3 regions of the Symbiobacterium turbinis genome follow, and region 3 is predicted to be linked to each of the others. Evidence: riboswitches for the same ligand, from Rfam matches in the RefSeq annotation. Region 3 holds a riboswitch; each other region holds the start of a gene.
The links. Region 3 has a riboswitch for S-adenosylmethionine ahead of metK (methionine adenosyltransferase). Riboswitches for the same ligand answer to the same signal wherever they lie in the genome.

Region 1: it holds a riboswitch for S-adenosylmethionine, as region 3 does, so the genes downstream of both, metX (homoserine O-acetyltransferase MetX) here and metK (methionine adenosyltransferase) in region 3, are expected to answer to the same signal.
Region 2: it holds a riboswitch for S-adenosylmethionine, as region 3 does, so the genes downstream of both, ACZ45O_RS09570 (methylenetetrahydrofolate reductase) here and metK (methionine adenosyltransferase) in region 3, are expected to answer to the same signal.

Annotation. Positions count from the first base shown of each region.
Region 1 covers NZ_AP042433.1:1,024,450-1,031,412, reverse strand. The annotation lists gene ACZ45O_RS04910 (DinB family protein) at 1-26, opposite strand, end outside; gene ACZ45O_RS04905 (aspartate kinase) at 185-1,450, opposite strand; gene metX (homoserine O-acetyltransferase MetX) at 1,643-2,800, opposite strand; SAM riboswitch class I at 3,147-3,258, opposite strand; gene ACZ45O_RS04895 (DUF2249 domain-containing protein) at 3,470-3,697, shown strand; gene spoIVA (stage IV sporulation protein A) at 3,792-5,273, opposite strand; gene ytaF (sporulation membrane protein YtaF) at 5,401-6,048, opposite strand; gene ACZ45O_RS04880 (NAD(P)H-dependent glycerol-3-phosphate dehydrogenase) at 6,185-6,963, opposite strand, start outside.
Region 2 covers NZ_AP042433.1:2,009,159-2,016,121, forward strand. The annotation lists gene ACZ45O_RS09560 (homocysteine S-methyltransferase family protein) at 1-1,675, opposite strand, end outside; gene ACZ45O_RS09565 (hypothetical protein) at 2,565-3,257, opposite strand; gene ACZ45O_RS09570 (methylenetetrahydrofolate reductase) at 3,290-4,192, opposite strand; SAM riboswitch class I at 4,271-4,376, opposite strand; gene ACZ45O_RS09575 (M23 family metallopeptidase) at 4,423-4,989, opposite strand; gene ACZ45O_RS09580 (CPBP family glutamic-type intramembrane protease) at 5,250-5,885, shown strand; gene ACZ45O_RS09585 (HAMP domain-containing sensor histidine kinase) at 5,882-6,963, opposite strand, start outside.
Region 3 covers NZ_AP042433.1:3,057,260-3,064,222, reverse strand. The annotation lists gene ACZ45O_RS14715 (flagellar assembly protein FliW) at 242-661, shown strand; gene csrA (carbon storage regulator CsrA) at 661-912, shown strand; gene ACZ45O_RS14705 (ComF family protein) at 917-1,672, opposite strand; gene ACZ45O_RS14700 (glycosyltransferase) at 1,712-2,107, opposite strand; partial or broken gene metK (methionine adenosyltransferase) at 2,242-3,439, opposite strand; SAM riboswitch class I at 3,539-3,647, opposite strand; gene fabZ (3-hydroxyacyl-ACP dehydratase FabZ) at 3,698-4,144, opposite strand; gene pflB (formate C-acetyltransferase) at 5,094-6,963, shown strand, end outside.

The DNA.
Region 1 (6,963 bases), 1.8 Mb from region 3:
GACGCGGGCGTGAGCAGTTCGCCCATGTCATCCACCTCCCATGATGTTGGCGTGTCTGAACGCCGTTGCGAGGATTTCGACACTTTCCCGCAAGCTCCTGCGAGCGCGGTTCCACGCCGCGCAGACGCCGCATGCGCGAGCGGCGGGTCCCCTGGCCGGGACCCGCCGCCTGACGCGCTGTACACTATTCCACGATCGGCTCCAGCTTGCCCAGCTGGAACTTGTCGTGCACCGCCCGCACGGCCTCCATCGCCTGAGAGGCGCGCACGAGACAGGAGATCTTGATCTCGGAGCCGGTGATCAGCTCGATGTTAATGCCCTTCTCCGCCAGGGCCTCGAACATCTTCGCCGCGACGCCGTAGTTGGAGGCGACGCCGGAGCCGACGATGGAGACCTTGGCCACGTCGGTGTCGTAGACGACCCGGGCGCCGGGAAACTCCGGCAGGAGCGAGTTGCAGACCTCCAGCGCCACGTCCAGGTCATCGCGGGCGCAGGTGAACGAGATGTCCGCAGTCGGGCCGTTGCCACAGCCGGTCCCTGCCGACTGCACGATCATGTCCAGGTTGATGCGGGCGTCGCCCAGGGCCTTGAACGCCTTATACGCCACGCCCGGCCTGTCGGGCAGGCCCAGCAGCGTGATGTGCGCCACCTTCGAATCCACAGCCACGCCGGAGACAACGCGGCGGTTGTTCGGGCTCAACTTTGCCACCACCTTCGTGCCCCGCTCTTCGCCGCCCTCGTCGGGCAGCGGGGCGAGGGAACTAAGTACCTCAAACTCTACGCCGTACTGCTTCGCAAGCTCCACGGACCGCAGCTGCATCACCTGCGACCCGGCGGCGGCCAGTTCGAGGATCTCGTCGTACGAGATCTCATCCAGCCGGCCGGCGGTGGGCACCAGTCGCGGGTCGGCGGAGTAGACGCCGTCCACGTCCGTGAAGATCTGGCACTCATCCGCCTCCAGGTAGGCCGCCAGGGCGATCGCCGAGGCGTCAGAGCCGCCGCGGCCGAGCGTGGTGATGTCGCCGTGCTCGTCGAGCCCCTGGAAGCCCGCGACGATGACCACCCTGCCCTCACCCAGCTCCCGCCGGATGCGGGCGGTGTCGATGTTCAGGATCTTCGCAGCCCGATGATGGTCGTCGGTCTGCACCCCGGCCTGGGGCCCGGTGAGCGACACCGCGTCGACCCCCAGCTCGTGCAGGGCCATGGTGAGCAGCGCGATGGAGACCTGCTCACCGGTGGCCAGCAGTACGTCCATTTCACGGGGCGACGGCCGGTCCGTGATGGACCGGGCGCGGTCGATGAGCTCATCGGTCATGTCCCCCGGGGCGCTGACCACGACCACGACGTCATTTCCCTGCTTCTTCTTCCAGGCGATGCGCCTGGCCACCCGGCGGTACTTCTCGGCGGTGGAAACCGACGAGCCGCCAAACTTTTGCACGACAATACCCAAGAGCGCCCTCTCCTCCTCTATCAACCAGCGTGTCTCTGCGAGGTCAGGCGCTCACGAGGTGGGCTCCGCGCGCCACGCGAGCGGTCCGGACAGCCCGTTTGCCAGCTTTCCCCGAGTTGTCCATGGATCCCACCTCCTCTCCACCACGTGGAGGTATAATACCTTAATTATACACCTGCCCTGCAGGAGCGTCTACGCCTCCGAGCCGTCTGCCGCCTCCAGCTCCTGCAGGAAGCGCCGGATCGGCTGCTCGATCAGCGCGAAATCCACCAGGAACGCATCGTGCCCCCAGGGCGAGTCCATCTCCAGGTACTCCGCCTGGCCGCCGGCCGCCCGCACCAGTTCCACGGTCTCCTGCTGCAGGTACGGGGGGAACAGCAGGTCCGAACGGATCCCGATGGCCAGCACCTTCGCCTTGATCAGCCCGTGGGCCGCCTCGTAGGAGCCCCGTCCCCGTCCCAGGTCCATCAGATCCATCGCCCGGGTGAGGTAGAGGTACGAGTTGGCGTCGAACCGCTCCACCAGCTTCTGCCCCTGGTAGTGCAGGTACGACTCCACCTGGTAGGCGACCCCGAAGCCCTGCTCCAGTGGGCTGACCCCGCCGAGAACGTCTCGGCCGAACTGGGTCCACATCGACTCGTCGGACCGATAGGTGATCATGCCCAGCATGCGGGCCGTGGCCAGCCCCCGCACAGGGCCCGGCGTGCCGTAGTACTGCCCGCCCCGGAAGTCGGGGTCGTTCAGGATGGCCTGCCGCTGCACCTCGTTGAAGGCGATGCCCTGCGGGTGAAAGCGGCCCGCGCCGCCGATGGGGATGATGCCCCGCATGCGGTCCGGATATGTCGCTGCCCACTCCAGCGCCTGCATGGCCCCCAGCGAGCCGCCCACCACCGCCACCAGCCGCCTTACCCCGAGCAGGTCCAGCAGCCTGGCCTGGGCGCGGACCATGTCGCGGACGGTGACGACGGGGAAGTCCAGACCGTAGGGCCGGCCGGTCTCGGGATTCGCGGACCCGGGCCCCGTCGAACCCTGGCAGCCGCCCAGCACGTTGGAGCAGATCACGCAGTACCGGTCGGTATCCAGGGCCTTGCCCGGCCCCACCGCGTCGTCCCACCAGCCCGGCTTCCGGTCGTCCGGCCTGTACCGGCCGGCCACGTGACTGTCCCCGGTCAGGGCGTGGCAGACCAGAATGGCGTTGTCGGCCGTCGCGTTCAGCCGACCGAAGACCTCGTAACAGAGGGTCACCGCCGTGAGGGTCCGACCGCTCTCCAGAACCAGCGGGAAGTCCGGAAACGCCACCCGTGCGTACTGCCGCCGCGACAGCAAGGTGGACACTGTTGCCGCGGTCACGCCCCCACCCCCTCTATCCCCATCACTTTATGGATGCCGCTGCACTCAGCATTCCCAGAGCCTGACCGGCAAACCCAACGCCCAGTACCAGGAGGCCCGGGGCAAGCGTCGTCTCCCGCATGGGCAGGTTCAGGGCCTGCACCCCCAGGAGAGCCGCTGCGCTGGTCAGTGTCGTGGCTGATGCAGCCCCCACCAGACCACAGCCAGGAACCCCAGGAACGAGACGCCCCCCAGCACGACTGCATGCGTACTCCTCCCCTGACGCATGCGCATTTCCGACCATCGAAAAAGCCGCTCCCGATAAGGGAGCGGCTGGCAAAGCGCTGGATTGCTCAGTGGATCCGCTCTCTTATCTTCCGGCGGGCTGCCGCCGGTGGAATTGGCACCTTCAGACGCCGCCACGCGCCTGGGTTGCCGGGTTTCATCGGGCCAGTTCCCTCCACCTCTCTGGATAAGAGCCGCCGGAAGAAGCTTCCGGACGGACGCCGTATGAAGTTTGAGGAAGATGGTAGCATGAGTCCGGTACCGCTGTCAATACCAGGATCAGTGTTTGCCTCGAGAAAAGCGCCTTGCCGGTTTCGTTTCCATGGAACGGTGATACGGATCACTTTTTCCTGGGTGAAAGCGGGTACCATAGAGGGCGAGAAACGGCAAAGGTGGTGTGGGTACATGGCTCTCAAAGAGCTCGATGTTCGCGAGATTCCGCCCGCGCAGCGGCACCCGCTGATCTTCCAGACCTTCGAGTCGCTGGCCCCCGGTGAGGCGATGCGCCTCATCAACGACCACGACCCCAAGCCGCTGTACTACCAGTTCGCCGCCGAGCTCACCGGCCAGTTTGAATGGGAGTACGAGGAGCAGGGGCCGGAGGCCTGGAAGGTGCGGATCACCAAGAAGTAGGCCGCCTCCGCAGGGGCGGGCCGGATCTGCCCCTTCTCCGAAGCAGCTCCGGTGCCCGGTAAGTCGGGAGGGGGGGCGATGCCCCCCTCCCGACTTAGATAATGATGCAGATCAGCCCGCCTGATCCCTCGTTGATGATGCGGCTGAGCGTCTCCTGCAGCTTCACCTGCGCGTCGTCGGGCATGCGGTGCAGCTTGGCCCGGATGCCCTCCTGCACCAGCTCGTGCAGCGACTTGCCGAAGATGTCGAACTCCCAGAGCTGTTGCGGGTCGTCCTCGAACCGGTCCAGCAGGTACTGAACCAGCTCCTCGCCCTGCTTGGCGGTGCCGATGATCGGCGTCACCTCGGCGGAGATGTCCGCGCGGATGAAGTGCAGGCTCGGAGCCGTGGCCTGGAGCTTCACGCCGTACATGATGCCCTGCCGCACCAGCTCCGGCTCCTCGAAGGTGATGTCCTCGATGGCCGGGGTCACGACGCCGTAGCCGGTCGCCTTCACATCCTCCAGGGCGTCCCGGATCTTGTCGTACTCCCGCTTTGCCTCGGTATACTCCCGGAGCAGCCGGACCATGGTGTGCTTCCCTTCCAGGGGCACCCCCGTGATCTCCTCCAGCACCTGGTAGTAGAGGTCGTCGCGGGCCTCGGTCTGCACGTGGGCGACGCCGGCCCCCATGTCGATGGACTGCAGGTTGACGGCCGCCATGAACTCGTACGAGCTCAGCCGCTCCACCGCGGCGTCGACGTCGCGGATCTTCTGAATCCCCTGCAGCGCCTCCGCGATGGCCTCCTCGAACTGGGCGCGCACCGGATGGGCGCTGTCCAGCTCCTCCACCCACCGGGGCAGGGCGATGTTGGCCTCCCGGACCGGGAACTCGAAGAGCGCCTGCTCAAGGATGAGGTGGACGTCATCCTGGGTCAGCTCGCTGGCATCGACCGGGATGACGGGCGCGTTGTACTTGACCTCCAGCTCGCCGGCGAGCTCCATGGTCTCCTGCGCGTAGGGCCGCGTGGTGTTCAGAACGATGACGAAGGGCTTGCCCAGGGACTGCAGTTCGGCCACCACCCGCTCCTCGGCCTCCAGGTACTTGCCCCGGGCGAGGTCGGTGATGGTGCCGTCGGTCGTCATCAGCAGGCCGATGGTGGAGTGCTCGGCAATGACCTTGCGGGTGCCGATCTCGGCCGCGTCGTGGAACGGGATCTCGCCTTCAAACCACGGCGTGCGCACCATGCGGGGCGACCCGTCCTCATCCAGGTAGCCCAGGGCGCCCTCCACGGCGTAGCCTACCGAGTCGACGAGCCGCACCCTGACCGTCAGCCCCTCGCCCAGGGTGAGCTCGACCGCCTCGTCGGGCACGAACTTGGGCTCGACCGTCATGATGGTCCGGCCGTTCCCGGACTGCGGCAGCTCGTCGCGGATGCGGGCCTGCTCGTACTCGTCTTCAATGTTCGGAAGGATGACCTGCTCGGCAAGACGGCGGATGAAGGTGGACTTTCCGGTCCGGACCGGGCCCACCACACCGATGTAGATGTCCCCTCCGGTCCGCCTCGCGACGTCCTCAAAGATGTCAATCCTCTCCACGCCAGTACCCTCCCTAAGGTAGCCGCGACGCCGGCGGCCGCACACTCGCCGCGGCATTCGTACTCAGAATGTGGCTCGGGTCCCGTGTCCTACCGCCAATGCTATGAGCGGCCCCGGGAGGGTATGTCTACGCGATCATCCGGTAAAGTCCGAGCAGGGTGAGCAGCACACCGTGCACGGCGGTCCAGCGGCCGTTGAGCCGCAGCGGGAGCAGGCCGGCCGCGTGGGAGCCCGCCGTCAGCAGCGCAAACGAGGCGGCCGCGGCGGCCAGGGGCAGGCTGAGCGGAGAGAAGCCGGTCATCGCGGCCCCGAGGCCCGCAGCCACCGAATCCAGCGCAAGCGCCACCCCCAGCAGAAGCGCCTCGGCCGGGTTGATGTGGCCGGAGCGGTCCAGGTCGGCCGCCGCCGGCTCCCGCAGGATCTCCACCACAATCCCCACGGAGCCCAGCCGCAGCCGCCAGACCCTGTGCAGCGGATCGGTCCTGCGCGGACTCGCGGGCGACCCCGGGCGCGACCTGAGCGTCTGAACAGTGATCCAGAGGCCCGTGAGGGCTAGAATGGCCGCACCGGTTCGCTGTGCCACCAGCGGCGAGAGGCGCGCCGCCAGCAGCGTCCCCGCCCCCATGGCCGCCGCCAGCAGCAGGCCGGTGGCCAGACTGACGATGGCGGCCGCCACCCAGGGGACGCGGATGCCCCGCAGGCCGTACAGCAGGCCGACCATCAGGGCGTCGAGGCTCAGGGCAGCAGCCAGAAGCAGCAGTGAAACGGAGTCCACGTACGGCGCACCCCCTCGGAACCCGGTCCGAGGGCATCCTACGCCGGCCGCGCCCCGGGGGTGATCGAAACACACCCGGTGGGCGACGACGCACAGCAAAGGCCTGCGGCAGGGCAGATCCTGCTGCAGGCCTTTCTCACCTGGATTCGGGCGGGTCCAGCTTCGCCTCCGCCACCTCTTCCAGTTCATGCGCCCGGGGACGGGCCATCAGCCGTTCCATGGCCGCGAGCGGCGGGAGATCTTCGTAGAGCACCTGGTAGATCGCCTCGGTGATGGGCATCCGCACCTCGCAGCGCCGGGCCAGCTGCCAGGCGGCCCGGGTCGTCACCACGCCCTCCACCGTGAGGCCGGTTTCAGCCAGGAAGGCGGCGATGGACTGCCCCCGCCCGATGGCGAGCCCGGCCCTGCGGTTGCGCGAGCTGTCGCCGGTACAGGAGAGCACCAGGTCGCCCATGCCCGCCAGGCCGGCGAAGGTCAGGGGGTTGGCCCCCATGGCGCGGCCGAGGCGCGCCATCTCCACCAGGCCGCGCGTGATCAGGGCGGCCCGGGCGTTGTCGCCCAGGTTCAACCCGTCCGAGATCCCGACCCCCAGGGCGATGACGTTCTTCAGGGCTCCGGCCAGCTCTACCCCGGTGCGGTCGGGGTTGGTGTAAATGCGGAACCGGTCGGTCATCAGGACCTCCTGCACCCGGTCGGCCAGCGCGAGGTCCGGGCACGCCGCCACTGCCCCGGTGGGCAGCCCCGCAGCCACCTCGTGCGCGAAGTTGGGCCCGGAGAGCGCGACGATACGCTCCCGGTGCGCCGGGAGCTCCTCCCCTACCACCTGGTGCACGAGCAGGTGGGTCTCGGGCTCGATAGATTTGGTCACGGTGACGACGATGGCGTCCGGTCGCAGGTGCGGCCGCACGAGCCGGC
Region 2 (6,963 bases), 1.0 Mb from region 3:
CCCGCACGGTGTCCATCATCCGCTCGTCCAGGGGGTTCATGATCGCCATGGCGAGCCCCTGGGTCACCGCCATGTTCAGATAGACGGCGTTGAGGAAGTGCCGGTTGGGCAGCCCGAACGAGATGTTGGACACCCCCAGGGAGGTCTGCACCCCCAGCTCCTCCGTAATCCAGCGGATCGCCTTCAGCGTCTCCTTCGCCTCCGCCTGCTGGGCGCCGGCGGTGAGCGCCAGGGGATCGATGACCACGTCGTGGCGTGGAATGCCGTGCGCCTCGGCTGCCGCCACCAGCCGCCGGGCGATCGCCAGCCGCTGCTCGGCGGAGGCGGGAATGCCCTGCTCGTCGATGGTCAGGCCCAGCACCGCGGCGCCGTAGCGCTTCGCCAGCGGCAGCACCGCCTCGGCCCGCCCCTCCTCCAGGCTGAAGGAGTTGAGCAGGGGCTTGCCCACACAGGCCTTCAGCCCCGCCTCCAGGGCGGCGGGGTCTGGCGAGTCGAGGCAGAGGGGCACATCCACGGCATCCTGGATCACCCGCACGGCCTGGGCCATGGCCGCCGCCTCGTCGATGAGCGGCACACCCACGTTCACGTCCAGCACCGCGGAGCCGGCGGCCACCTGCCGCTTCGCCTCGGTTCTTACACGCGCGAAGATGCCTTCCTTAATATCCTTGGTCAGTAGCTTCCGGCCTGTGGGATTGATGCGCTCGCCGATCACCACCGGCAGGTTCTGCTCGACGAAGAAGAGCGACCGGGTGCGGGAGGCCAGGCCCAGGGTATGGGCGAGGGGGCCCTGGCGGCCCGGCGGCTTCAGCCCGTCCACCGCGGCCCGCAGCTGCCGGATGTGCTCCGGCGTCGTGCCGCAGCACCCGCCCACCAGCGATGCCCCGGCCGCGACCAGCTTCGGCCCGTACGCCGCGAACTCCTCAGGCCCCATCGGGAACCGGGTGGAGCCGTCCGGCTGGAGCAGCGGCAGCCCGGCGTTGGGCAGCACCGAGATCGGCACCCGGGCGACCCGGGCCATGCGGGCCACGGCGTCCACCAGCACGTCGGGTCCCACCGAACAGTTGAAGCCGATGACATCGGCCCCCAGCGACTGCAGCACCAGCGCGGCGGTCTCGGGGTCGGTGCCGGTGAACGCCCGGCCGCTGGGGTCGACGGTGATCTGCGCGATGATCCGGATGCCCGGGGCGTGATCCTTACAGGCCAGCACCGCCGCCCGCAGTTCGTTCAGGTCGGCGATGGTCTCGATGATGATGAAGTCCGGCTGCGCCTCGGCGAACGCCCGGGCCTGGGCGGCGAACTGGGCGTAGGCCTCGTCGAAGGGCAGCTCGCCGAGGGGCTCCACCAGGGCCCCCAGCGGCCCCATCGAACCGGCGACCCAGGCGCGCCCGGCGGCGGCCTCCCGGGCGCAGCGCACCCCGGCGACCGTGATCTCATGGCACCGGTCCTGCAGGCCGTAGTGGCTGAGCCGCAACGGGGTGGCGCCGAAGGTGTTGGTCTCGATGATCTGCGCCCCGGCCTCGACGTATTCCCGGTGCACGGCGATCACTTCATCCGGGCGCTCGATGTTCCACAGGTCCGGGCACGCCCCTGCGGGCAGCCCCCGGGCCTGGAGCATCGTGCCCATGGCGCCGTCGAAAACCAGGATCTCGCGGCCCAGCATCTCGTCCAGCTTCATTGTCTTGCTCCTCCTCCTGGCTCGTTCCCCGACGCCGGCGATCGCCCCGGTTTCTGACTGTGCCGCCAGTAGCAGCGTTCCCCTCGCCACTCCGGCGCCTCGTCGCAACCGCCGCTTTTTCGCTTCCGCCTTCGGACCAAAGCGTAAAACTTGCGGTTCCCACTCGGGAGCGGCCCCCAGAAACCTGTGGCCCACGCCCCAACGACGCATTACGTCAACCTAGCAGCCATCTTATGTCGCCTAGCGGTCGATCCGCAGCGGCGCACTGGAGCCACGAACGAGTACGCAGGCATCCAACCCCGCCGGGGCCATCCCGGAACCGCCACTTTTTCGCTTCCGCCTTCGGACCAAAGCGTAAAACTTGCGGTTCCCACTCGGGGGAGCCTCCAGAAGCACCTTGCCCGCCGCTACACTGGTGCCTTCCGCCATCGGCGAGCCCTGGGCCGGGTCGCCGACCCGTTTAGAAGTCGAGCGACGCGTGCGAAGTGCGACGGATTTCCACTTGGCCAGCGGGCGAAGTCGAAATTGGACGCACTTGGTCCGCAACGACGAGCCATGGCCCGAGTCGCTGGCCCGTGTAGAAGTCGAGCGACGCGTGCGAAGTGCGACGGATTTCCACTTGGCCAGCGGGCGAAGTCGAGATTGGACGCACTTGGTCCGCAACGACGAGCCATGGCCCGAGTCGCTAGCCCGTGTAGAAGTCGGGCGAAGCGTGCGAACTGCGGTGGATTTCCACTTGGCCGGCGGGCGAAGTCGCAACTCGCCGCAGTTCGTCCGCGGCACGGCCGAGGGTAGTTACGGCGTGCATGCTAAGTCCGGAGTCCGATTCAACGAGCAGCGCCACCCCCGGGGCACGGGCAGCCGGAACGGCGGCAAACCCGAGGTGGATCTACCGTCTCCCCACCCGGTACGCACAGTCCACCAGCGTGCAGCGGGTGCAGCCCACCGGCGACCAGTCCCGCCCTTCCGGAGGCAGCCACCCGATCAGACCCACCAGCGACTTCTGCGGCACCAGGTAACACGTCGGCGTGCAACTAAGGCCGATCTGCGGGCCGCCCGCCAGGGTCACCAGCCCGATCTGCTCCTCCACCGGCCAGTCGCCGTAGCCGGGGCCGTACAGCGGCGTCAGCTTCACGCCGACCTGACCGGCGCCGGCGTGTGCAAGACCAGCCCGGTGCAGCAGCGCCTCCCGCACCCACTCCGCGAGCCCCTGCACCAGGACCGAGCCCGCCGCATCCACCACCGCGGCGAGGGCGTACTCGTCCCGTGCGAACAGATCCCGAGTCAGTTCGTCCACGCCCGGACCCAGGGTGGCCGCCACCAGCGAGACGCCGTCGGCCCCGGCCAGCAGCCGGGCCAGGCTGCGGGAGCGCCACCCGATCCCCGGCACGCCGGCGCGGACCCCATCCCCCTCCACGGTGACGGCGCAGTAGGCCACACTGGCGGCCGGCGTCGCCGCCTCCCGCGCCAGGGCGAGGCCTCGCTCCACCAGGGCCAGATCACGCTGGGAAAGCCGCGTGCGCCCTTGCCGGTAGCCCAGCAGGCGGAGCACCTCGGGAAGCGGAGCCGCAAGCTCGTCCACGGCCGGGCGCAGAATCGTGTGCTGCAGCTTGCCTACACCCCCGCGCGGGCCGACTGGCGCAGTCCCAGTTCGTCGATGATATCCAGGACCGCCACGACCCGCTTTGCGCTGTTCATCGGGAAGATGTGCACCCCGTGAACGTGGGGCCCGATCTCCCGCAGCAGCTCGGCGACGAGCCGCAGCCCCTCCTCCTCGCCCTTGCCCCGCATCCGCTCCAGGGCCCAGTCGGGGATGACGATGCCCGGCACGGTCCGGTTCAGCCGGTCGGCAAACTCATAGCTCTTCAGCGGCAGGATGCCGTAGAGGATCGGGATCTTCACCCGGCCCGCCAGCTTCGCCTGGAACCGCTCCAGCTGACGGGGGTCGTAAATGGGCTGGGTCTGCGCAAAGTGTGCCCCGGCCTCCACCTTCTGCTCGAGCCGGGAGACCTCGGCCTCCAGGTCCTCCGCCGCCGGATTGCAGGCGCAGCCGATGGCGAAGTCGGTGCCCTGCTCCAGGGCGCCACCCGCGAGCGTCTGCCCCCGGTTCAGCGTGGCCGCCAGCCGGATCAGCCCGATGGTGTCCACCTCGAACACGCCCCGGGCGCCGGGGTGGTCGCCCTGCTCCGGGTTGTCGCCGCGCAGGGCCAGGATGTTGCGGACCCCCAGCCCCGCCGCGCCCAGCAGTTCGGCCTGCAGGCCGATGACGTTGCGGTCCCGGGTGGTCAGGTGGAAGATGGCCTCCACCTGGCCGTCCCGCTGCAGCAGGTGGGCCAGGGTGATGGGGCTCATCCGCACGTTGGCCATCGGGCAGTCCGCCACGTTCACCGCATCGACCCGGTCGCCGAAGCGCCGTACCCGCTCCAATGTCTTCGTGACGCTCGCCCCCTTGGGCGGGTCGATCTCCACCGTGACGCAGAACGCGCCCTGCTGCAGCCTGTGCATCAAGCGGGCCATGGCGCTCCCTCCTTATCTCTTTAGACATAAAGAACCCTTCGAGAACGAAGGGTTCGCAGACAGCCGACTGCTGCGCACGCTTCATCTCTCGGACCTGACGTCCGCTGGACTTGGCACCGTTCTCCAGACCGGAGCGGTTGCCGTGGCATCATGGGGCCAGTCCCTCCGCCACTCTCGATGAATCGAGCGGGTATTGAATTGTTTGGGGACAGTATAGCAACCCCCACTCCCTAGGGCAAGCCCGCCAGGTTCGCGAGGCGCAGGGGATCCACCGGCTCGCCGCCCTGCCACAGCTCAAAGTGCAGGTGCGGGCCCGTCACCTGACCGGTCGCGCCGATGCGCCCCACCTCGTCGCCGCGCTGCAGCCGGTCGCCCTCCTCCACGGCGATCGCCGACAGGTGGGCGTAGACGCTGGCCAGCCCCCCACCGTGGTCCAGCACGACGACCTGCCCGTAAGCCGGGAGCTCTGCTGCGGCGATCACGACGCCGTCGAAGCACGCGACCGCAGCCGCCCCCTCGGGTGCGCCGATGTCGACGCCTGCGTGCAGCCGGAGCCGCTTCAGCACCGGGTGCAGCCGGAAGCCGTAGTCCGACGTGATCTCGGTGTGCCCGGGAGCCGGCCAGGCGAAAGGAGACTGCGGGGCGGGCGCCGCCGGATCCTGCCGGTCCCGGATCCAGCGGCCGATCGCCTGCACGTCCCGCCCAGGATCCACCGCCGCGGTCGGCAGCGCACCCCAGACGGTGAGTGGGAGAGCAAGCAACAGGAGCAGCGGAAGCAGCCATCTGCGACTGTACACCAGGGGTATCCTCCATCCAGCTTGATACCCCTACCGTACCGCAGGGACCTTGCTTCCTGTTCACCTATATCTTACGAGTTCCTTAAGGTTACAGAAGCCGGCATACCGCGGCGCCGCAGCCCGCCCCGCATCCCGCGCCAGGCGAACCCGCCGCCGTACGGGCGGGCGCACGCCAGAGACCTGGTATTGCCAATTCCGCCTCGTAACAATATTATGCTGTTATGTCACGCGGGTGCCACCGCCACGAAGGAGGTGCCACGATGAACCGCCGGTACCTGATCCTCTCCCCGATCCTCATCATCGCCGCCTGCCACGTCGCCGCCCGGGTTGCGCTGCGCGCGCTGGGCCCCTGGGGCTGGGCGCCGACGGTCCTGCTCTACTGGGGCCTCCTTGGGGGCGCCATCGCCCTGGGCCGTGAGCCCGGATCCCTGAGACGCTGGACCGCCCTCGCCCGCGGGGCCCGGGGCTGGACGGCGCTGGCCCTGCTCGTCGGCCTCATCCCCCTGCCGATCCTGCTGCAGAACCTGCACCTGCTGGCGGATCCCACCATCCTGGTCGCCTGGCTGCTGTTCGCCCTCATGAACCCGTGGTTCGAGGAGTTCTACTGGCGGGGGCTCCTGCTGGACGCGACCGCCCACTGGCCCGCGTGGGCCGGGGCGGCTTACTCCACTGCGCTCTTCGTGGCGTTTCACCCGCTGGTGGCCGGCGTCTTCTCGGTTGCCAACCGCGACGGGGCGGCCCTGGCCGCCCTCCTGCTCATGGGCGCCGCCTGGGCCGCCGCCTACCGCCGGACCGGGACGCTCCGGTGGGCCCTGGCGTCCCACGTCCTCGTCGACCTGGGCAACCTGGCGGTGCCGGTCTTCCTGGGGCTCTATATCCCTCCGCACCTGGGCTAGCCGGGCCCTGCAAGCCCCGCCGGCGCCCCCATCGGCAGCCGCACCTCGAAAACCGTGCGGTCAGTCTCGTTAATCGCCCGCACGGTGCCGCCATGCAGCGTGACGATGTTCTTCACGATGGCCAGCCCCAGCCCGGCGCCGCCGGTGCGGCCCGAGCGGGAGCGCTCGCCCCGGTAGAAGCTGTCGAAGATGTGCTCCAGCTGGTGCGCCGGAATCGGACTGCCCCGGTTTGCCACGCGCAGGAGCGCCGCCCGCTCGGCCCGGCGCACCTCCAGCTCCAGCTCCACCACCTTGCCCTCCCGCCCGTAGCGGATGGCGTTGGAGATCAGGTTCTCCAACACCCGCACCAGCAGGTCGGGGTCGGCGTGGATCGTCGCCCGCTCCTCCGGCAGCCGGAGCCGGTACTCCATGTCCGCCTCACGCAGCGCGGGCACGAACTCCTCCGCCACCTGCTCCAGCAGCTCCGCCGGGTTGATGGCCACCGGGCGGAGCACGATGCCCCCGTGGCTGGTGCGGGTGAACTCGAAGAGCTGGTCGATCAGCCGCTTGAGCTGCTTGGACTTCTCGTAGGCCATGTCCACGTAGTAGCGCAGCTCCACCTCATCGCGGTAGCGGTCCTCGTCGATGAGCTGCAGGTAGCCCAGCACCGAGGTGAGCGGCGTCCGCAAGTCGTGGGAGACGGCGGTGATGAGCTCGTACCGGGCCTGGTTCGCCTGCCGCTCCCGGACGAGGGAGAGCTTCACCTGTTCCGCCATGGCCGTCAGGTTCTGCCCCAGGATGCCCAGCTCATCAGCGCCCCGGGGCGGCAGCGTTACATCGTACTTGCCCTGCGCGACCTCGTTCGTCGCCCGGCTCAATGCCTCGATGTAGCGGATCATCGGCTGGCTGAGCAGCAGGTACCAGACGAAGAGCAGCACGACGGTGACCGCGAAGATTACCGGCCAGACGCCCACCGTGCTCGCCAGGAAATTCAACATGAAGTTGAGCGGCTGGAGCATGCTGCCCACCGTCGCCGCCATGAAGAGCAGCACGACGGTCGTGCCGACCGCCAGGACGCCGCTGGCCAAAAACGTCAGGA
Region 3 (6,963 bases):
AATATTGTACACCACTTCTGGTCTCATCCTCGCCCCCGGCGAGGCCGATTTATGCACAGTCTGTGCCTATCCTGTATGTGGGTAATGGGGATAAGTCTGTTGATAACGCCTGTCATAAGCTTCGCGCGTGGGGATAACCATGTGGACGCGTGCAGGCGTGACCCCGGGTCGCGCCGAACAGTATCTACTAAAGGAAGAAAATCGGGCACAGACTGGAACTGAGCGACGGAGGGCTCTAGAAATGGACAAGATCTTTGAGTTTCCCGCAGGGATTTACGGTTTCCCCGGCCTCAAGCGCTTCATGGTTGTGGACATTCCCGGCGCGGGCGACGTGTTCAAGCAGTTGGTGGCCGCCGATGATCCCAACGTTGGCTTCACGTTGGTGTTCCCCTTCGCGCTCTTCCCGCAGTACAATCCGGACATCCCGGCCGAGGACCTGGCCGCCGTGGGCGCAGAGAGCCCCGACCAGGTGCTGCTCTACGCCATCGCCAACGTCCCCCCGCAGGACTTCCGGGCCGCGACGGCCAACCTGCGGGCCCCGCTGCTCTTCAACCCCTTCACCCGCAAGGGCCGCCAGGTGATCCTGGCCGACGAGCAGTACCGCATCCGCGAGCCCCTTTTCGGAGAGGCAAAGCGAAACCCGGCAGAGGAGGCCCCATGATGCTCGTGCTCACCAGACGACTCGAGGAGTCGATCCTGATCGGCGACGACATCGAGATCAAGGTCCTTCAGGTGCGCGGAACCGGCCCCCAGGCCGTGGTGCGCCTGGGCATCGTCGCGCCCAAGTCCGTCACGATCCTCCGCAAGGAGATCTACGACGAGGTGGTGGCCGCCAACCGGCAGGCCGCCCAGCCGGCTGCGTCGCTGCCGGCCGAACTGCTCCGGGCGCTGCGCGTGCCGGAGTCGGAGTAGGGCGTTACGCCGCGGGAACCGGTTTGTCCGACACGGCCAGCACCGCCAGGTTCACCGCGCGGGCGCCAGTCGCCCAGAGCACCTCCGCCGCGGCTGCCGCCGTGGCGCCGGTCGTGAGCACGTCGTCCACCAGCAGCGCGTGCCGCCCCGTCCAGGCCGGCTCGCTCCCCCGGCGCACGCCGAAGGCGCCGGCCAGGTTCCGCCAGCGGGCGTCCCGGTGGCGGCGGGTCTGGTGCCCGGTCGCGCGCAGCCGCACCAGGTCGTCTTCTGCGACCGGCGCGCCCAGCGCCTCGGCCAGCCCCCGGGCGATGCACGCAGCCTGGTTGTACCCCCGCTCCCGCTGGCGGATGGGATGCAGCGGGATCGGCACGATTACATCGGGCGTCTCCTCCACCATCTCCGCCAGGTACCGCCCCAGGGCGACGCCCAGCGCCTGCCGCCCGCTGAACTTCACGTGGTGAATCGCCTCGCGCAGCACACCCCTGTGCAGCCCCAGGGCCCAGACCCGGCCGTACGACGGGGTGAAGACGCACTCGGCGCACAGCCCCCAGCCACCCCGGATCGGGCGGCTGCAGTTAATGCAGAGCCGCATGTCCAGGGTGAAGGGCATGGCCGCCCAGCAGCTGTCACAGACGGGAACGGTCTCCGCCACCGAGGCCAGCGGCGGCAAGACTGCAGGAAGCGGGCCATCGCAGGTGATGCAGGTGGTCCGCTGCGGCCACAGGATGGTCACCAGCCCCTCGACGATCGTGCGCAGCAACGCCATCACCCCCGGGCGGAGTTCGCCGCGGGGGTAATGTTATCCTTCTTTTTCCAGGCAGGCGTCCAGATCCACGACCACGACCTTCGACGCCTGCGCGGCGGCCACGGCCCGGGCCACGGCCTCCTGGCGCGTGAGGCGACCGGATTGCAGGACCAGGGCACATCCGTACCGCTGGGCGAGCCGGGTCAGGATGGCGGCCGACTCGTCCCGGGAGCCGAGATCCACCAGCACCAGCTCGCCGTCCGCCTCCCGGGCGATCCGGCCCAGCACGTCCTCGATCCGGTCCGCCTGGTCCCGCACCAGCACGACGTAGGCCACAGACTCATCCTCCGTCCGCATCCGCCCGATCAGCTCCGCCACGTGGGTCACGGCGCTCACCAGGCCGTACGCCGCCAGGGCCAGCAACCCCCAGAAGAACGCTCCCTCCCGCACCGCCACCCCCTCCTGCGAGCCAGAATATGACGGCGCAGGAGCACGGGGCACACATGGCCTTCCCCGGAGTCCCGGGCGCAAAAAGGGGCCGGAACCGAGGAATCGCCTCGGTTCCGGCCCTGAAACATCCCGAATCAGAGGCCCGCCTTCTCCCGCAGCACCGCCGCCCGGTCGGTGCGCTCCCACGGCAGGTCGAGGTCGGTACGGCCGAAGTGGCCGTAAGCGGCCGTCTGCCGGTAGATGGGACGGCGCAGGTCGAGATCGCGGATGATCGCGGCCGGGCGCAGGTCGAAGGTCTCCCGCACCAGCTCGGCCAGCCGCTCGTCGGGCAGCTTGCCCGTGCCGAAGGTGGTCACCAGGATCGAGACCGGCTGCGCCACGCCGATGGCGTAGGCCAGCTGCACCTCGCACTTGGAGGCCAGCCCAGCCGCCACGATGTTCTTGGCGACCCAGCGCGCCGCGTAGGCGCCGGACCGGTCGACCTTCGTCGGATCCTTGCCCGAGAAGGCCCCTCCGCCGTGGCGGGCGTAGCCGCCGTACGTGTCCACGATGATCTTCCGGCCCGTCAGCCCCGCGTCGCCCTGCGGGCCGCCCACCACGAAGCGGCCGGTCGGGTTGATGAAATAGCGCGTGCGGTCATCGATCAGGTTGCGGTCCACCACGTCGAGGATGACGTAGTCGATGACCTCCTTGCGGATCTGCTCCTGCGTGGTATCCGGGTCATGCTGCGTGGAGATGACGATGGTGTCGATGCGCGCCGGCCGGCCGTCCACGTACTCCACCGTCACCTGCGTCTTGCCGTCAGGCCGCAGATAGGGCAGCGTTCCGTTCTTGCGCACCTGGGCCAGCCGCCTTGCCAGGCGGTGAGCCAGGCTGATGGGCATCGGCATCAGCTCGGGGGTCTCGTCGCAGGCGAAGCCGAACATCATGCCCTGGTCGCCGGCGCCGAGCTCGCAGCTCCTTCTCGGTCACCTCGCCCCGCACCTCGATCGCCACATCCACGCCCTGCGCAATGTCCGGAGACTGCGGGTCGATGGCCGTCATCACCCCGCACGTCGAACCGTCAAAACCGTACTTGGCGCGGGTGTAGCCGATGTCGCGCACCACGTCGCGCACGAGGTTGGGGATGTCCACGTACGCGGTGGTGGTGATCTCACCGGTGACGATGACCAACCCGGTGGTCAGCATGGTCTCGCACGCGACGCGGGCCCTCGGGTCGAGCGCCAGGATCGCGTCGAGCACCGCGTCCGAGATCTGATCCGCCATCTTGTCCGGATGCCCTTCGGTGACGGATTCAGAGGTGAAGAGGTACCGCCCCTTCTGCTCAAACATCTGATTATCTACCTCCTCTGACGGCTTGAAACCGGCCAGGCGATTACACATCAAAACACCCTCTTCACACGCGAAGAGGGTGGATGACACTGCTCTTCCCTCTTATCTTCCGGTAGTGTGCCCGGCTGGACTTGGCACCTTACCTGCTCACGCAGGCTGGTTGCCGAAGCTTCATTGGGCCAGTTCCCTCCGCTTCTCTTGATAAGAGTATTCAGTTGCGAATAGGATACCACCGCTCCCAATGGGTGTCAAGGACGACTACTGGGCGTGCGTTTCCCCGGGCGCGTCAGCCAGCGCGAACTTCAGCGTGGCCTCCGCCTTCAGCTCGTCGCCCACAAAGGCCTTCCCCTTCCCGATGCCCAGGCCGCGGCGCATGGCCACCATCTCCACTTCCAGGCGGAGTTGGTCGCCGGGCAGCACCGGCCGGCGGAACCGGGCCTCGTCGATGCCGGCGAACAGCGGCACCTTCCCGGCATTTTCGGGCTGCGAGAGCACCGCCACCGCGCCCGCCTGCGCCATGGCCTCCAGAATCAGCACGCCGGGAAAGATGGGGTTGCCCGGGTAGTGCCCCTGAAAGACCGGCTCGTTCATGGACAGGTTCTTGACCGCGACCACCCGCTTGCCGGGCTCGAGCTCCAGCACCCGGTCGATCATCAGCATCGGGTACCGGTGCGGGATGATCTCCATGATCTGCCTGATGTCCAGTGGATACGCCCCCTAATCTCCGGGAATTCTTATGTTGAGTATTCCCCAAACGGCCCCCTTCTCCTCTCGACCCCCGGCGCATGCTGCACCCTTCTGCTGCCTGTTCCCGGCTTGTCCTGTACCCTTCTGCTGCCGCATCCTGGCTCGTTCTGCACCGGCTCCTTCCCGGTCCCGGCCTGTCCTGCACCCGGCTGTTGGCCCGCAACCGGGGCTTGACGCAAGCCGCGTTGAACGCTACCATAACCCTACGGGGTATGGGATATACCGCGGAGGTGTTGCAGAGTGATCACGGTTACCCCGGAGGCCGCCGCCGAAATCGCCCGGCGCCTGGAAGGCAAGCCGGAAAACGTCGGCTTCCGCATCTACGTTCAGGGTTTTGGATGAGGCGGCCCCAGCCTGGGCCTGGCTCTGGAAGAGCCGAGAGACACCGACGTAACCATCGTCGAAGGTGACGTGCGCGTCTACCTGGAGCAGCGGGTTGCCCACTGGTTCCAGGGCGCGGAACTGGGTTTTGAGCAGGATCCCTGGGGCGGGGGTTTCACGTTCAACCACCCCAACCTCGGGAGTTGCTAGAACCAATTGCGGGGAGCGGCTGTCCGCTCCCCGTTCTTAATGCATTTCGACTGGTCGCACCTACATTTCGGCTTAATCACACCTGCATTTCAGCTAGTCTCACCTGCATTTGACTGGTCGCACCCGCATTTCGGCTGGCCATACCCGTACACCCACCCGGCCCAATGGTACTTTAATGCGTAGGGATATAGACTTTCGCACTCCATGTGAAATCATTCCCGAGAACAATAGCCAGCCTCCTACCCGGGTCCTAACATAGGTAGTGTACAGTCCAGCTGCAACTCACCGCCGAAAAACGACATTTCACCGGCGAAAAACGACATTTCGCCGGACCACGTGTGAATTGTAGCTGTTTTCACCAGGGAGGAGGCCCAAGATGACAGCCTGGACTGGCTTCAAGCCCGGCCGCTGGCAGCGGCATATCGACACCCGCGATTTCATCCAGCAGAACTACCGTCCCTACGAGGGCGACGCATCCTTCCTCACCGGCCCGACCGACCGGACAAGGACACTGTGGGAGAAGGTCTTCGCCATCTTCAAAGAGGAGCAGGCCAAGCGGGCTCCGCTGAAGGTGGATACCCAAATCCCCGCCGGCATCCTGTCCCACAAGCCGGGGTACGTGGACAAGGATCTGGAGCTGATCGTCGGCCTGCAGACCGACGAGCCCGGCAAGCGGACGTTCTACCCCGCCGGCGGCTGGCGCATGGTGGAGTCCTCCATGAAGGCGTATGGCTATGAGGCCGACCCCAACTGGAAGACCATCTACACCCAGTACCGCAAGACCCACAACCAGGGCGTGTTCGACGCGTACACCCCCGAGATGCGCGCCGCCCGCTCCAACCACATCATCACCGGCCTGCCTGACGCTTACGGCCGCGGCCGCATCATCGGCGACTACCGCCGGGTGGCGCTCTACGGCATCGACCGGCTGATCGAGGAAAAGCAGCGGGAGAAGGCGGCGACCGAACCCTGGACCATGGACGAGGCCACCATCCGCCTGCGCGAGGAGCTGACCGAGCAGATCAACGCGCTGCAGGAGCTGAAGGAGCTGGGCAGTTGGTACGGCCTTGACCTCGGCCGCCCGGCCGAGAACGCCCGCGAGGCCATCCAGTGGCTGTACATGGGCTACCTGGGCGCGATCCGCGAACAGAACGGCGCCGCCATGTCCATCGGCCGCATCTCCACCTTCCTCGACATCTACATCGAGCGTGACCTGGAGCGGGGCCTCCTCACCGAGGCCGAGGCCCAGGAGCTGGTCGATCAGCTCATCATCAAGCTGCGGCAGGTCGCCTTCCTGCGCACCCCCGAGTACAACGAGCTGTTCAGCGGCGACCCCACCTGGGTCACCGAGTCCATCGGCGGCATGGGGCTGGATGGCCGCACCCTGGTCACCCGGACCTCCTTCCGCTTCCTCCAGACCCTCTACAACCTGGGCCCCGCGCCGGAGCCGAACCTGACGGTGCTCTGGTCCAGCCGGCTGCCTGAGGGCTTCAAGAAGTTCTGCGCGCAGGTCTCCATCGACACGTCGGCGATTCAGTACGAGAACGACGACATCATGCGGCCGCTGTGGGGCGACGACTACGGCATCGCCTGCTGCGTCTCGGCCATGCGCATCGGCAAGCAGATGCAGTTCTTCGGCGCCCGGGCCAACCTGGCCAAGTGCCTGCTCTACGCCATCAACGGCGGCGTGGACGAGAAGTCGGGCCAGCAGGTGGGCCCCCGGCTGCAGCCCATCACCAGCGAGGTGCTCGACTACGACGAGGTGCGGTCCCGGTTCAGCGAGATGATGGACTGGCTCGCCCGCACCTACGTGAACGCCCTCAACATCATCCACTACATGCACGACAAGTACAACTACGAACGGCTGGAATTCGCCCTGCACGACCGGGACATCTACCGCACGATGGCCTGCGGCATCGCCGGCCTTTCGGTGGTGGCCGACTCCCTCTCGGCGATCAAGTACGCCAAGGTCAGGCCCATCCGCAACGAGCAGGGCATCGCCGTCGACTTCGAGATCGAGGGCGAGTATCCGGCCTACGGCAACAACGACGACCGGGCGGACAGCATCGCCCGCGAGGTGGTGGAGGAGTTCCACACGCTGCTGCGTAAGAACAAGGCCTACCGCGACGCCGACATCACGCTCTCGGTGCTGACCATCACCTCCAACGTGGTCTACGGCAAGCACACCGGCACGACCCCCGACGGCCGCAAGGCCGGCGAACCCTTCGCCCCCGGCGCCAACCCGA